2 regions of the Streptomyces sp. NPDC049879 genome follow, and region 2 is predicted to be linked to the other one. Evidence: riboswitches for the same ligand, from Rfam matches in the RefSeq annotation. Region 2 holds a riboswitch; the other holds the start of a gene.
The links. A riboswitch is a leader RNA that binds a small molecule or an ion and turns the genes downstream of it on or off. The one in region 2 is predicted to bind glycine.
Positions count from the first base shown of each region.

Region 1: linked by a shared signal. The riboswitch ahead of gcvP (aminomethyl-transferring glycine dehydrogenase) and the one ahead of gcvT (glycine cleavage system aminomethyltransferase GcvT) in region 2 are both predicted to bind glycine.

Region 1 covers NZ_JBITKT010000003.1:238,023-245,091, forward strand. The annotation lists gene ACIBPC_RS12050 (glutamate--cysteine ligase) at 1-21, opposite strand, end outside; gene ACIBPC_RS12055 (hypothetical protein) at 291-860, shown strand; gene gcvP (aminomethyl-transferring glycine dehydrogenase) at 917-3,835, opposite strand; glycine riboswitch at 4,029-4,126, opposite strand; gene ACIBPC_RS12065 (PRC-barrel domain-containing protein) at 4,264-4,659, shown strand; gene ACIBPC_RS12070 (DNA polymerase IV) at 4,557-6,023, opposite strand; gene ACIBPC_RS12075 (MerR family transcriptional regulator) at 6,090-6,689, opposite strand; gene ACIBPC_RS12080 (bifunctional nuclease family protein) at 6,835-7,069, opposite strand, start outside.
Region 2 covers NZ_JBITKT010000013.1:62,522-69,590, reverse strand. The annotation lists gene ACIBPC_RS30885 (VOC family protein) at 1-155, shown strand, start outside; gene ACIBPC_RS30880 (L-serine ammonia-lyase) at 224-1,606, opposite strand; gene gcvH (glycine cleavage system protein GcvH) at 1,620-2,006, opposite strand; gene gcvT (glycine cleavage system aminomethyltransferase GcvT) at 2,030-3,175, opposite strand; glycine riboswitch at 3,369-3,462, opposite strand; gene ACIBPC_RS30865 (enhanced serine sensitivity protein SseB) at 3,545-4,312, shown strand; gene ACIBPC_RS30860 (enhanced serine sensitivity protein SseB C-terminal domain-containing protein) at 4,405-5,151, shown strand; gene ACIBPC_RS30855 (Dps family protein) at 5,225-5,698, shown strand; gene ACIBPC_RS30850 (hypothetical protein) at 6,202-6,393, shown strand; gene ACIBPC_RS30845 (hypothetical protein) at 6,397-6,600, opposite strand; gene ACIBPC_RS30840 (SDR family NAD(P)-dependent oxidoreductase) at 6,762-7,069, opposite strand, start outside.

The DNA of each region.
Region 1 (7,069 bases), on a different contig from region 2:
GGCCACGACTTCTGCCCCCATGGGACACCTCCTGCGTCGAACAGTGCTCCGATACTGCCCCCGTCCCGCGAGACCTAACGTGTCCCGTCGGGCCCCGGGCACCGCACACCGGCATATTCCACTGGAATACGCGCCCCTCGCGCCCCCCGCTCCGGCGTCCTGTTTTGTTCTTGCCGAAACATCACGGGTCGGCTACTGGAAACATGAAGAGAACACCCGGCGGATAACATTCCCCTACGGCGTGTCTCCTATTAAGAGGCGACCTACTCCAAAGCGAGAGGCGACCCATCATGCCCTTGAACATTCCCCCGGTACCCGCCGGAGCGGAGGCCAGCGTCCTGGACGCCCTCCGCGAGCCCACCGTGTGGCTCCCGCTCCCGCTGCAGCGCCACCGTGAGTCGCTGCGGCTCGTGTGCCCCCTGCCCGTGCACGAGCTGGCCCCCGTCACCGGCCTGACCGTGCCCCCGCGCTCCCGGCTCGCCGGGTGGCGCTTCCTCCTCGACCGCGACGGCGTGACCGTGGGCGGAGCCCAGACCGATCTCACCGCGAGCGGCTGGGAGTTCTCCCACTTCTCCGCCGGACCGTTCATCGCCTCGACGGCACGTGCCGTGGCGCTGGCGGAGTCGATGGCGACTCCGTTCCAGCCGCGGCTGCTGTCCGTCCCCGAGCTGTACATGGTCACGCTGTGGCTGCACGCGGACCCGGCCGCCGACCCGGCGTCGGGCAGCCCCGAGCCGCAGGACCTGCTGGTGCCGCTGGCGCCGGCGCCGCCCGGCATCGCCGCCGAGCGCCCGGCGCGCACCGACGCGCTGCTGCCGCTCGTGACGAGCCGCCTGGCGCCGCTCGGCCTGGCGAGCTGACCGGACCGGGGCGTGCGCGGACGACCGTCGGCCCGCGTACGCCCCGGTGCCGGGCGTCAGCCCGCGTAGTCCTCGATCGGCGGGCAGGAGCAGACCAGGTTGCGGTCCCCGAAGGCGCCGTCGATGCGCCGGACCGGCGGCCAGTACTTGTCGTGACCCGTGCCGTGCCCGGCGCCGAGCCCCGCGCCGCCCGGGTAGACGGCCTCCCGCCGCGTGTACGGGTGCGGCCAGTCCCCGGCGGTCTGCTCGGCGGTGTGCGGGGCGTTGCGCAGCGGGTTGTCGTCGCGCGGCCACTCCCCCGAGGCGACGCGGTCGATCTCCCCGCGGATGGCGATCATCGCCTCGCAGAACCGGTCGATTTCCGCCAGGTCCTCGCTCTCGGTCGGCTCGATCATCAGCGTCCCGGCGACCGGGAAGGACATCGTCGGCGCGTGGAACCCGTAGTCGATCAGGCGCTTCGCCACGTCGTCGATGGTCACGCCGGTGGCCTTGGTGAGCGGCCGGACGTCGATGATGCACTCGTGGGCGACCAGCCCGCCCGGCCCGGTGTACAGGACCGGGTAGTGCGGCTCCAGGCGCTTGGCGACGTAGTTGGCGGCGAGCACGGCGGACTGCGTGGCGCGGCGCAGGCCCTCGGCGCCCATCAGCCGCACGTACGCCCAGGAGATCGGGAGGATTCCGGCGGAGCCCCAGGGCGCGGCCGAGACCGGGCCGGTGCCGCCGCCCTCCGGGCCCGCCGCGGGCTGGAGCGGGTGTCCCGGCAGGTACGGCGCGAGGTGCTCGCGGACGGCGACCGGGCCGACGCCGGGGCCGCCGCCGCCGTGCGGGATGCAGAAGGTCTTGTGCAGGTTGAGGTGCGAGACGTCGGCGCCGAAGCGGCCCGGCCTGGCGAGTCCGACGAGCGCGTTGAGGTTGGCGCCGTCCACGTAGACCTGGCCGCCCGCGTCGTGCACGGCCGCGCAGATGGTGGTGATGTCCTCCTCGAACACGCCGTGCGTGGACGGGTAGGTGACCATGAGGACGGCCAGTTCGTCGCGGTGCCGCTCGATCTTGGCGCGCAGGTCGTCCGCGTCCACGTCGCCGTTCTCGCCGGTGGCGACGACCACGACCCGCATGCCCGCCATCACGGCGCTGGCGGCGTTCGTGCCGTGCGCGGAGGACGGGATCAGGCAGACGGTGCGCTCCGGCTGCCCGTTCGCGCGGTGGTGGGCGCGGACGGCGAGGAGCCCGGCCAGCTCGCCCTGCGAACCGGCGTTGGGCTGGAGGGAGACGGCGGCGTAGCCGGTGATCTCGGCGAGCGTGTCCTCCAGTTCGCGGATCAGCGTCAGGTAGCCCTCGGCCTGCTCGGCGGGGGCGAACGGGTGGAGGTCCGCGAACTCGGGCCAGGTGACGGCCGCCATCTCCGCCGTCGCGTTGAGCTTCATCGTGCAGGAGCCCAGCGGGATCATGCCGCGGTCGAGCGCGTAGTCGCGGTCCGCGAGGCGCCGCAGGTAGCGCAGCATGGCCGTCTCGGAGCGGTGGCGGTGGAAGACGGGGTGGGTCAGGTACGCGTCGGCGCGCAGCAGTCCGGCGGGCAGCGCGTCGTCGGTGCGGGCGTCGAGCACGTCGATGGCGCCGCCGTCCGCCGGGACGCCGAACGCCGCCCAGACGGCGGCGAGATCGGCGCGGCGGGTCGTCTCGTCGCAGCTGATGCCGACGTGGTCGGCGTCCGTGAGGCGGAGGTTGACGCCCGCCTCGCGCGCCGCCGCGACGACCTCGGCGGCGCGGCCCGGCACCCGGGCGGTGACCGTGTCGAAGTACCGCTCGTGGACGGTCTCCACGCCGCCGTCGCGCAGCCCGGCGGCGAGCAGGGCGGCATACCTGTGGGTGCGGCGGGCGATGGCGGCGAGGCCTTCGGGGCCGTGGTGGACGGCGTACATGCCGGCCATCACGGCGAGCAGGACCTGCGCCGTGCAGATGTTGCTGGTGGCCTTCTCGCGGCGGATGTGCTGCTCGCGGGTCTGGAGGGCCAGGCGGTACGCCGGGTCGCCCGCCGCGTCGCGCGAGACGCCGACGAGACGTCCTGGGAGGCTGCGCGCGTACGCCTCGCGGACCGCCATGAACCCGGCGTGCGGGCCGCCGAAGCCCATCGGCACGCCGAACCGCTGGCTGGAGCCGACCGCGATGTCCGCGCCGAGTTCGCCGGGCGACGCCAGCAGGGTGAGGGCGAGCAGGTCGGCGGCGACGGTCACGACGGCGCCGAGCGCGTGCGCCGCCTCGATGACGGGCCGCGGGTCGCGCACCGCGCCGGAGGCGCCGGGGTACTGGAGGAGGACGCCGAAGACGCCGCGCTCGGCGGCCTCCGCCGGGATGCCGTCGGACAGGTCGGCGACGACGACCTCGACACCGGTGGGCTCGGCGCGGGTGGTGACGACGGCGACGGTCTGCGGCAGGCAGTCGGCGTCCACGAGGAACACGCCGTCCTTCACCTTGCCCACGCGGCGCGACAGGGCCATCGCCTCGGCCGCGGCCGTGGCCTCGTCGAGCAGCGAGGCGCCGGCGGTGGGCAGGCCCGTGAGGTCGGAGACGACCGTCTGAAACGTGAGGAGCGCTTCGAGGCGGCCCTGGGAGATCTCGGGCTGGTAGGGCGTGTAGGCCGTGTACCAGGCGGGGTTCTCCATGACGTTGCGCAGGATGACCGGCGGCGTGAACGTGCCGTGGTAGCCGAGCCCGATCATGGAGCGGGCGACCGTGTTGCGGGCGGCGAGGGAGCGCAGTTCGGCGAGGACGGCGGCCTCGTCGCGGGCGTCGGGCAGGGCCAGCGCCTCGGTGGCGCGGATCGTCTCGGGGACCGCGGCGGCCGTGAGGTCGTCCAGGGAGCCGAAGCCGACCTGGGCGAGCATCTTGGCGTGGTCGCCCTCGCCGGGGCCGATGTGGCGGCCGGCGAACGGCGCGGCCTGTTCGAGAGCGGAGAGCGGGGTACGGCTGACGGTCATGTGTGGAGGCTCCTCACGGGGCACGGCGACCTCGGGGCACCGGGCGGCGCTGCCCGGCCTGCCTCCCCCTCTGTCATCCGGGTGCGGTCCGGACCTGAGAGCTTCACCGGGCGGTCGTGCGCCCGGCTTGCACCGTCGGTGAGGGCAGCCGGCCGGCTCGCGCCGGGTACGCCGTCCTGCTTTCCAGAGTGGTCTGACTCGTGCGGTACGTGGGCCTGAGAGATTCCGGGGAGGAGTTGCTCCTTCGGCGCCTGCCGTCCGGGGACGCCAGGGCTCTCCCGCACGAGGTCGTCAACCACTTCGAGCCTACCAGCGCCCCCCGCCGGGGCTACCGGGGGAACGCCCCGACTGGCCGCCCGGCCGGAAGTGACCTTTTGTTGGGGGTACAGGGCATCTGCCGGACCAGTGGCGATCAGTTGGAGGAACCCGTGCAGACCGACATCGACCCCCGCAGTCTGATCGGGCGCAAGGCCCTCGACCGCGACGGCACCAAGATCGGCACGGTGGACGAGGTCTACCTCGACGACGCCACCGGCGTGCCCGAGTGGGCGGCCGTGCGCACGGGGCTGTTCAGCCGGGACGCGTTCGTGCCGCTGGAGCCGAGCGAGCTGGTCGGCGGCGTCCTGCGCGTGCCGTACGAGCGCGCGCTCATCAAGGAGGCGCCGGACTTCGGCGTCGGCAGGCACCTGTCGCCCGAGCAGGAGCTGCAGCTGTACCACCACTACGGCCTCGACGTGCCGGGCGCGGCCCCGCCGCCGGACGCCGACTTCGGGCGGCTGGCACGTCCCGAGCCGCCGGCGGGCGACACCACCGGCGAGAGCTGACCCTGCACGAGCGGCAGGGGCTCCCCCGGGCTCAGCGCCGGGTCGTCCACCGGGAACGTGCGCACCCGGCCCGGCGGCGTGTCCGGCCGCTCGAAGCGCACGGTCACCCGGCCCACGCCGCTGCCCTGCACCCAGCCGGGACCGTGCTCGGCATGGCGGACGTCCTGCCCCGGCAGCCAGCGCCGCTCGCGGGGCGTCCCCGCCTCGCCCGGCGGCCCCGCCGCGGCACCGTCCCGCGGCACTCCCTCGGGCGGCGCCCACACGGCCGCCGCGTCACCGCCGTCCGGCGCCCGCACCGCCTGGGCGAACAGGTCCTCCTGCGTGAACCCGGCGAGCCCCGTGACCCCCACCCCCAGCAGCCGCACGCCCTCGGTCGTGTCCACGCCCTCCAGCAGCCGCGCGGCCGCCTCACGCACCACGGCGGGGTCGTCGGTCGGGCCCCTGAGCGTCTCGGAGCGGGTGAGGGTCGTGAAGTCGTAGCGCCGCACCTTGAGCACGACCGTGCGGCCCGAACGCCCCGCCGCGCGCAGCCGCTCCACACACCGGCCGACGAGGCGCGCCACCTCGTACCGCACCTGGGCACGGTCGGTGACGTCGGTGTCGAAGGTGTCCTCGACCGAGACGGACTTGGCGTCGCGCTCCGCGACCACGGGGCGGTCGTCCCTGCCGCGGGCCATGGCGAAGAGCCCGTGCCCGTGCGCCTTGCCGAGCAGCCGCAGCAGTTCCGCCTCGCCCGCCTCCGCGGCCTCGCCGACCGTGTGCAGCCCGGCGCGGCGCAGCGTCTCGGCGGTCGCGGGGCCGACGCCCGGCAGGGTGCGGACGGGCATCGGGGCGAGCAGCTCCCGTTCGGTGCCCGGCTCGATGAGCAGCAGCCCGTCCGGCTTGGCCTGCTCGGAGGCGATCTTGGCGAGCATCTTGGACCCGGCGAGGCCGACCGAGCCGGTCAGCCCGGTGTGCGCCAGGATGCGGCCGCGCAGCTCCTCGCCCGCGGCGCGGGCCTCGGCGGCGGTGGCGGCCGTCCCGCCCGCCGCCAGGTCGACGAACGCCTCGTCCAGGCTCAGCGGCTCGACCAGCGGCGACAGCTCGCCGAGCAGCGCCATCACGCGCTCGCTGACGGCACGGTAGACGGCGAAGCGCGGGACGAGGAAGGCGGCGTTCGGCGTGAGGCGGCGTGCCTGGGCCGTCGGCATCGCCGAGTGGACGCCGGAGCGGCGCGCCTCGTACGACGCGGTGGCGACCACGCCGCGCGGCCCCAGGCCGCCCACCACGACCGGCTTGCCGCGCAGGCTCGGCTTGGCCGCCTGCTCCACCGAGGCGTAGAAGGCGTCCATGTCGAGATGGAGGATGGTCGGACTGCCGCGCACGTGTCCGATGGTGCCGCACGGGTCTGACATCCGGCGGGCGGGCGCACGGCGGGACGTGCGGCGGGGTCACAGCCCCCGGTTGCGGCGGCGGGCCAGTTCGTCCGCGGGGTGGTCGGCGGCGACCGTCTCGCCGGTGAGCGCGTGCTCGGCGTGCAGGCCCTCCAGGGCGCCCTGGACGTCCTGCCAGACGGCGCCGACCGCGATGCCGAAAACGCCCCGGCCGTCCTGGAGCAGCTCGGCGAGGTCGTCGGGCGAGGTGCAGCGGTAGACGGCCGCGCCGTCGCTCATCAGGGTCATGCCGGACAGTTCGGCCAGGTCGGTGGCGCACAGGGCGCGTACGGCCGTCCTGATGGACTGGAGCGAGACACCGGCGTCGAGCAGCCGCTTCACGATCTTGAGGACGACCACGTCCCGGAAGCTGTACAGCCGCTGGGTGCCGGAGCCGTGGGCGGGGCGCACGCTCGGCTGGACCAGGCCGGTGCGGGCCCAGTAGTCGAGCTGCCGGTAGGTGATCCCGGCGGCGGCGCAGGCGCTCGGACCGCGATAGCCGAGCGCGTCCGGGGTGGGCCGCCCCTGCGGCGCGGCCGACGGCAGCTGACCGTGCCGTGCCGGGCCGGGAAGGGCGGTCGCGCCCCCGACCGCTCTGCTGTCGCCGTTACCTGTCACGCCGGCCTCCGTTCCGCATGTCCTGTCCGCGCCCTCGTCGCTCACCGGCTGTCACGGCGGGCACGCGCGCGGCGTTCCTCACAAGACATGCCCCGTCGACGCTGGGCATCCACACCCGTCGTGCGGGTGATCCTCCCGCGCACCGCTACTGGCTGCTCCTGCCGAAGTCCTCGGGAGAGATCTGGTCGAGGAACTCGCGGAACCGTTCCACCTCGTCCTCCTGCTCGTCGGGGATGATGATCCCCGCGTCGTCGAGGACCGCGTCGCTGCCGTAGATGGGGCTGCCGACCCGCAGGGCGAGGGCTATGGCGTCGGACGGCCTGGCGCTGACCTCGACCCCGCTGGCGAACACCAGCTCCGCGTAGAAGACGCCGTCCCGC
Region 2 (7,069 bases):
TCGCCGACGTCGACGAGGCGCTCGGCCGGGTGGAGGCGCTGGGCGGCTCGGTCGGGGGCGGTGCCAACGACATGCCGTGGGGCCAGCGCGTCGCCCACATCAAGGACCCCGACGGCAACCCGGTCAACCTCACCCAGCCGACCCCGGCGCGCTGACACCCGCCGGGAGGGAAGGGCCCCGACCAGCGCGGGACGAGCCGAACGTGCTGGTCAGGGCCTTGGGTTCAGCACTCGACGATGTTCACCGCGAGGCCGCCGCGTGCCGTCTCCTTGTATTTGACGCTCATGTCGGCGCCCGTCTGCTTCATCGTGCGGATCGCCTGGTCCAGGGAGACGTGGTGGCGGCCGTCGCCGCGCAGGGCCATGCGGGCGGCGGTGATCGCCTTGACGGCGGCCATGCCGTTCCGTTCGATGCACGGGATCTGCACCAGGCCGCCGACCGGGTCGCACGTCAGGCCGAGGTTGTGCTCGATGCCGATCTCGGCGGCGTTCTCGACCTGTTCCGGCGTGCCGCCCAGGACCTCCGCGAGGCCGCCCGCGGCCATCGAGCAGGCCGAGCCCACCTCGCCCTGGCAGCCGACCTCGGCGCCGCTGATCGACGCGTTCTCCTTGAAGAGCATCCCCACCGCGCTCGCCGCCAGCAGGAAGCGGACGACGCCGTCCTCGTCGGCGCCCGGCACGAAGTTGACGTAGTAGAGGAGCACCGCCGGGATGATCCCGGCCGCGCCGTTGGTCGGGGCGGTGACGACGCGGCGCCCGGCGGCGTTCTCCTCGTTCACCGCCATCGCGTAGAGCGTCACCCACTCCATGGCCCGCGCCGCCGCGTCGCCCTCGCCGCGCAGTTTCCGCGCCGAGGCCGCCGCCCGGCGGCGCACCTTGAGCCCGCCCGGCAGGATGCCCTCGCGCGCCATGCCGTCCTCGGCGCAGCGGCGCATCACCTCCCAGATCCGCAGCAGTCCGGCGCGGATCTCGGCGTCGTCGCGCCAGGCCCGTTCGTTCTCCAGCATCAGGCCGGAGACGGACAGGCCCGACTCGCGGGCGCGGGCGAGGAGTTCGGCGCCGGTGCGGAAGGGGTGGCGCAGGTCGGTGCCGTCCGGCACGACGCGGTCGGCGCCCGCCGCGTCCTCGTCCACGACGAAGCCGCCGCCCACCGAGTAGTACGTCGCCTCCCGCAGCGTGCGCCCGGCCGCGTCGGCGGCGCGGAACGTCATGCCGTTGGGGTGGTACGGCAGCGAGCGCCGCCGGTGCAGCACCAGGTCCGTGTCGGGGGCGAACGGCACGGGGTGCCCGCCGTCCGGTTCCGCGCCGAGCAGCCGCAGCGTGCCCGACGCGCGCACGGCGGCCACCTCCGCGTCCGCCCGGTCCACGTCCACCGTGTCCGGCGCGTGCCCGGCGAGGCCGAGCAGGACGGCGTTCGGGCTGCCGTGGCCGTGCCCGGTGGCGCCGAGCGAGCCGAACAGCTCGGCGCGCACCGAGGCGGTCGCGGGGAGCGCCCCCTCGCTCCGCAGCCGCCGTGCGAAGCGGCGCGCGGCGCGCATCGGGCCCACCGTGTGCGAGCTGGACGGGCCGATCCCGATGGAGAACAGGTCGAAGGCGGAGAGGGCCACCGCGGTCAGCCGTTCACTCGTTCGTGAAGGCGGTGTACTCGTCGGCCGTCATCAGGTCCGCCGGTTCGCCCGCCGCCTCGCCGGCGCGTACGCGGAACAGCCAGCCGTCGCCGAACGGTTCGGAATTGACCAGCGACGGATCGTCCACGACCTCCTGGTTCACTTCGGTGATCGTCCCGCTGACCGGGGAGTAGAGGTCACTGACCGACTTTGTCGATTCCAGCTCGCCGCACGGCTCGCCCGCCGTGACGGCCGCGCCGTTCTCGGGAAGCTGGATGTACACGACATCGCCCAGCTGGTTCGCCGCGTACTGGGTGATGCCGACCGTCGCCACGCCGTCATCGGCGGTCGACAGCCACTCGTGCTCCTTGCTGTAGCGGAGCTGCTCGGGGTTGCTCATGGGGTGATTCTCCTGGATCTGGACTACTTCTGGCGCTGGTAGAACGGCAGAGCGACCACGTCGTACGGCTCCCGCGCGCCCCGGATGTCCACGTGGACGCCCTCGGTGCCGGGCGCCGCGAGCGCGGGGTCGACGTACGCCATCGCGATCGGGCGGCCGAGCGTCGGGGAGGGCGCGCCCGAGGTCACCTCGCCGACGACCGCGCCCGCCGCGTCCACCACCGCGTACCCCGCGCGCGGCACGCGCCGCCCGCGCGCGACGAGGCCCGTCAGCACGCGCGGCGGGCGCGCGGCCGCCTCCTCCGCCGCCCTGGCGAGCGCGGTGCGGCCCACGAAGTCGCCGGGCTTCGCGAGCTTCACGACCCGCCCGAGCCCGGCGTCGTACGGGGTGGTGGCGGTCGTCAGCTCGTGCCCGTACAGCGGCATGCCCGCCTCCAGGCGCAGCGTGTCGCGGCAGGCGAGGCCGCAGGGGACGAGGCCGTCCTCGTCGCCCGCCGCGAGCAGCGCGGCCCACAGGGCGGGGGCGTCGGCGGGGTCGCAGAACAGCTCGAAGCCGTCCTCGCCGGTGTAGCCGGTGCGGGCGATCATGACCGGGCGGTCCGCGACCGTGCCGGGCAGCCCGGCGTAGTACTTCAGCCCGGCCAGGTCCGCGTCCGTGAGGCGCGCCAGGATGCCGGGGGAGCGGGGGCCCTGGACGGCGATCAGGGCGTACGCGTCGCGGTCGTCGCGCACCTCGGCGCCGAAACCGGCCGTGCGGGCGGTCAGGGCGGCGAGGACCGTCTCGGCGTTCGAGGCGTTGGCGACGACCAGGTAGCGGTCGTCGGCGAGGCGGTAGACGATCAGGTCGTCCAGGATGCCCCCGGCCGCGTCGCAGATCATGGTGTACCGCGCGCGCCCCACGGCCAGCGCCGACAGGTGCCCGACGAGCGCGTGGTCGAGGAACGCGCCCGCCTCCGGGCCCGTCACCGTCAGCTCGCCCATGTGCGACAGGTCGAAGAGGCCGGCGGTCCCGCGCACCGCCGCGTGCTCGGCGCGCTCGCTCCCGTACCGCAGCGGCATGGACCAGCCGGCGAAGTCGGTCATCGTGGCGCCGAGCGCGCGGTGCGCGGCGTCGAGCGCGGTGGTCCTGAGGGGCGCCGGGGAAGGCGCGGCAGAGGTGGCGTCCGTCATGGGCGGGCTCCCGGGGTGCGGCTGCGGTCGGCGGATGGTCTCGGATGCGAGTGGAGGACGGCGGGACGGCGTACGGCCCGGTCCTCCCCATCTGTCATCTGCACCTGAGAGGTTCGCCGCGGCCGGGGGCCGGTGGCTTGCACCGTGGGTGGGAACGCGCCCGGCGGGGGCGCGGTCCGCTTTTCAGATTCGCCTTCCGCACGCGGTATCGGGGCCTGAGAGATTCAAGGGAGGACTTGCTCCTTCGGCGCCCCGCACGGCGGCGGGAACTCTCCCGCGCGCGGTCGAACGGCTGGTATGCGGTTGTCGGCACATCATCGCACGAACCTGCGGGCACGGCCGGACGGGCGCAGCCGTTAGGGTGCGTGCATGACCGTACCCAGGCAGCAGCCCGGCTTCGGCGGAGGGTGGCCGAGCAACGAGCTGGAAGAGACGCTCGCCGTGTCGCTCGGCGTCGCCGACGCGGGCCCGAGACTGCTGAAGGTCCTCGCGCGCAGCGCCCTGTGGGTGCCGCTGCCCGAGGGCGGCAGCCGCGAGAGCACGCACCTGGACCTCCCCACGGTCCAGCTGAACGGCGGCCCGTACGTCCCCGTCTTCAGCTCCGCCGAGCAGCTGCACCTGGGCGGCGCCTCGCACCTCCCGTTCGCCGTCGCGCCCGCCTGGGAGTTCGCGCGCGGCCTGCCGCCTGGCGTCGGCGTCGCCCTCAACCCGGGCGGGACCGTCGGCGTGCCCGTGCCGCCCGTCGCCGTCGCCGAGCTGTGCCGCGCCACCCCGGGGGAGCGCACGCCCGGCGTGCCCAGCGGCGCGCGGATGCGCCTTTTCCAGCCGGACTGGCAGGACGACCCCATCGACTTCCTGCGCGCCGTCACGGGCGAGCTGGCCGTCCTGCCCGCCGTACGGTCCGCGCGCCGCGGCCTGGCGAGCGCCGAGGGCGGCGCGCCGTCGCTCTTCGTCGGCATAGAGCTGGACACCCTGGAGGAGGCGCCACGCGCCGTCGTCCACGAGGCGCTCGGCCGGGCCCTGGCGCGGCAGCCCGTCGTCTGGCCGGTACAACTGGTCCTTCTGGATGCGGCCGACGACCCTGTGGTGGACTGGCTCCGGGTGTGCGTGCAGCCGTTCTACACCCGCGATGCCTGAGGCGCCGGGGACCAGGTCACGCGGGGGCACACCTCGCACGCTGCCGAGCCTGGCATGCGCGGCGCCGTCGAGAGCGAGGAGGACAGGCCCAGGTGAGTGCGGTGCGAGGCGTTGAGGAACTGCTCCCCCGGATCACGGCCGACCGCCTGGACGCCTACGAGGAGCTGCTGGCCGCCCTGGCCGCCGGGGACGTCTGGATGCTGCTGTGGCACGGCCGCCCCGGCGAACCGCAGGCACAGTACGGCAGCATCGAGGTCGCGGGGCACGGCTACGCCCCCTGCGTCACCTCGGAACGTGAACTGGCCGCCAGCGGCTGGAACCGCGAGCACGAGGTCGTCGGCGGCCTCGACATCGCCGCCGCCCTCTACCCCGACCACTGGGGCCTGTGGCTCAACCCGCACGCCCCCGGCGGCGGCCTCGGCGTCCCCTGGCTGGACCTGCGGCGCATAGCGGGCGGCCTGGACCGGCTGCCCGCCGGGCCGCTGCGCATCGGCGAACCGGCCGTGCGCGCCGACGCGTTCTACGCGCAGCTCGTCGCCCTCGCGGGCCGCACGTCCGTGGTGCGCAGCCTGCGGCGCGGCTGGGTGCGGCCCGCGCTGGGGGAGGCGTACCTCGTCATCGGGCTCGACGTGGACGACCCGGGGGAGCGGACCGCCGAGGCGGTGCGGCAGATGATGCTGGAGGCGATCGGCTCCGTCCCGGACGGCCTGCCGGTCGGCACGGTCGCCATGGCGGACGGCTACGACCCGGTGGCGATGTGGCTGCGGGCGAACGCACGCCCGTTCTACGACCGCGACGCCCCGGGCGGCGGCGGTTACGGCTACCCGCGCCCGCACTGAGCCCCCGGTTGCGCACCCGCATCCGGGGTAACCGGAGCGAGGTAGGACACAGCAACATGAAAGGGGACGCCGTATGAACGCCGTGAAGAGCACGCTGCCCGACGCCGCTCGGAAGACCGTCGGGGAGGCGCTGCAGGGTGCGCTCGTCGACCTGGTCGACCTGTCGCTGGTCGCGAAGCAGACGCACTGGAACGTCATCGGCCCCCGGTTCCGCTCGGTGCACCTCCAGCTGGACGAGGTCGTCGACACGGCCCGTACGCACTCCGACACCGTCGCCGAGCGCGCGGCGGCGCTGGGCATCTCGCCGGACGGGCGGGCCCACGCCGTGGCCGCCGGGACCGGGATCGCGCAGGCTCCCGAGAGCTGGCAGCGGGACACCGAGGCCGTGGGCACGATGGTGGACGCGCTGGGCGCGGTCATCGTGCGGATGCGGGACCGGATGGCGGAGGTCGCGGAGGCGGACCGGGTGACGGAGGACATCCTGATCGCGGTGACGCAGGACTTGGAGAAGCACCACTGGATGTTCCAAGCGGAGAACGCCTCCTGACCCACCCCACCCGGCGTGCCCCCGCCCCTGCCGCCTCCCCTCGGGGAGCCCGGCAGGGGCGCCCGCACGTCACCTGGTCACTCACGACTGCACCCATCCCCCTACGGGCGGATGTACGGGCTGCTCCACGCGCACCACGCACGAGGGGGCGGGAGCTCGGCACGCTGGCGCGGCGTTTGGCAAAGCTGAGCAAAATCGGCCCTGACGCCAGCAAACCCGCAGTACAAAGACTCTGCTCCCCGCCCGCGCGGGGTTGGCCCTTTCGCCAGCGTGCTGTTGCGGTCCGTGCTGTTCTGCTCCCCGCATGCGCGGGGTTGGCCCCCAAGCCCCCACCACAGGGGCCTTTGTCATGCCCTGCTCCCCGCCCGCGTGGGGGTCGCTCCGGGGGGTGCTGTTCGTCCACGCCACGGACGACCTGCCTCCCCGCTACGTGGGAACGGACGGCCCCGGCCTTCGGCCCGTCGCCCCAGGTTGGGCGCAGCAGGGCGGGGCACGTTGTCCGTATGGACAGTGCCAAGCTTGAACTCGCCGTGCAGCGGTGCCGTGAAGCCGAGGAAGGTGTCGTCGCCGCGCGTGAGGACGTGCGGGCCGAGGCCGTCCGGTTGTTGCGTGAGGAGCCAGGACCGGACGGCGAGGCGGAGGTCGCGCGGCTCACCGGGTGGGCGCCCGACGTCGTTCGGGGGCTCACCGTCTGACGGTCACTCGTGCGGCGCCGTGCAGGGCGGCGTCGCCTGGCAGTGGTGGCCGCGTCCCTTGCAGTGCCAGCACAGGTGCGGCGCGGCCACTCCCTGCCCCGGCCCGGACGCGGGCACGTACAGCGTCTCGCGGAACTCGACGCACTGCCCCGTGCACGCCTGGCACTGCCGGTGCGGTCCGGGGCAGTCGTCCGCCGTCTCAGCCATCCAGTTGTTCCCTCGCTCGCGCGGTCCGCCGGGCGTCTTCAGGGTCTCTCCGCGGGCGGTGGTGAAGCCAGGCCGCGGCGGTGTCCGTCACAGCTTCCGCACGGTACGTTACCCGCCCGGGCACGAAGCCGCAGGGGTGCCGGGCCCCGCGCGTACGGGACTTACGCGGCGAGCGTGTCGAGCGAGACCTGCCACAGCAGGGCCGCCGCCTCCGGGTCGAGGGCGTACGGCGCGACCCCGCGCGCGGCGCCGGGCTCGGCGTGCGCCGCCTCGTTGCAGTCCTCGAAGTACCGGCCGGACACCCCGTCGAGCAGCGGGGACGCCGCGAGCAGCACGGACGTCGCGGCGCCCTGTTCCGGGGACTTCCAGTTCGGGGCCCCGGCGCCCACGCGGGCGCGCATCCGCTCCAGCGTCTCGTCGCTCACATGCCGCTGGAGGCGGGTCCTGATGCCGCCGGGCATCAGGGAGT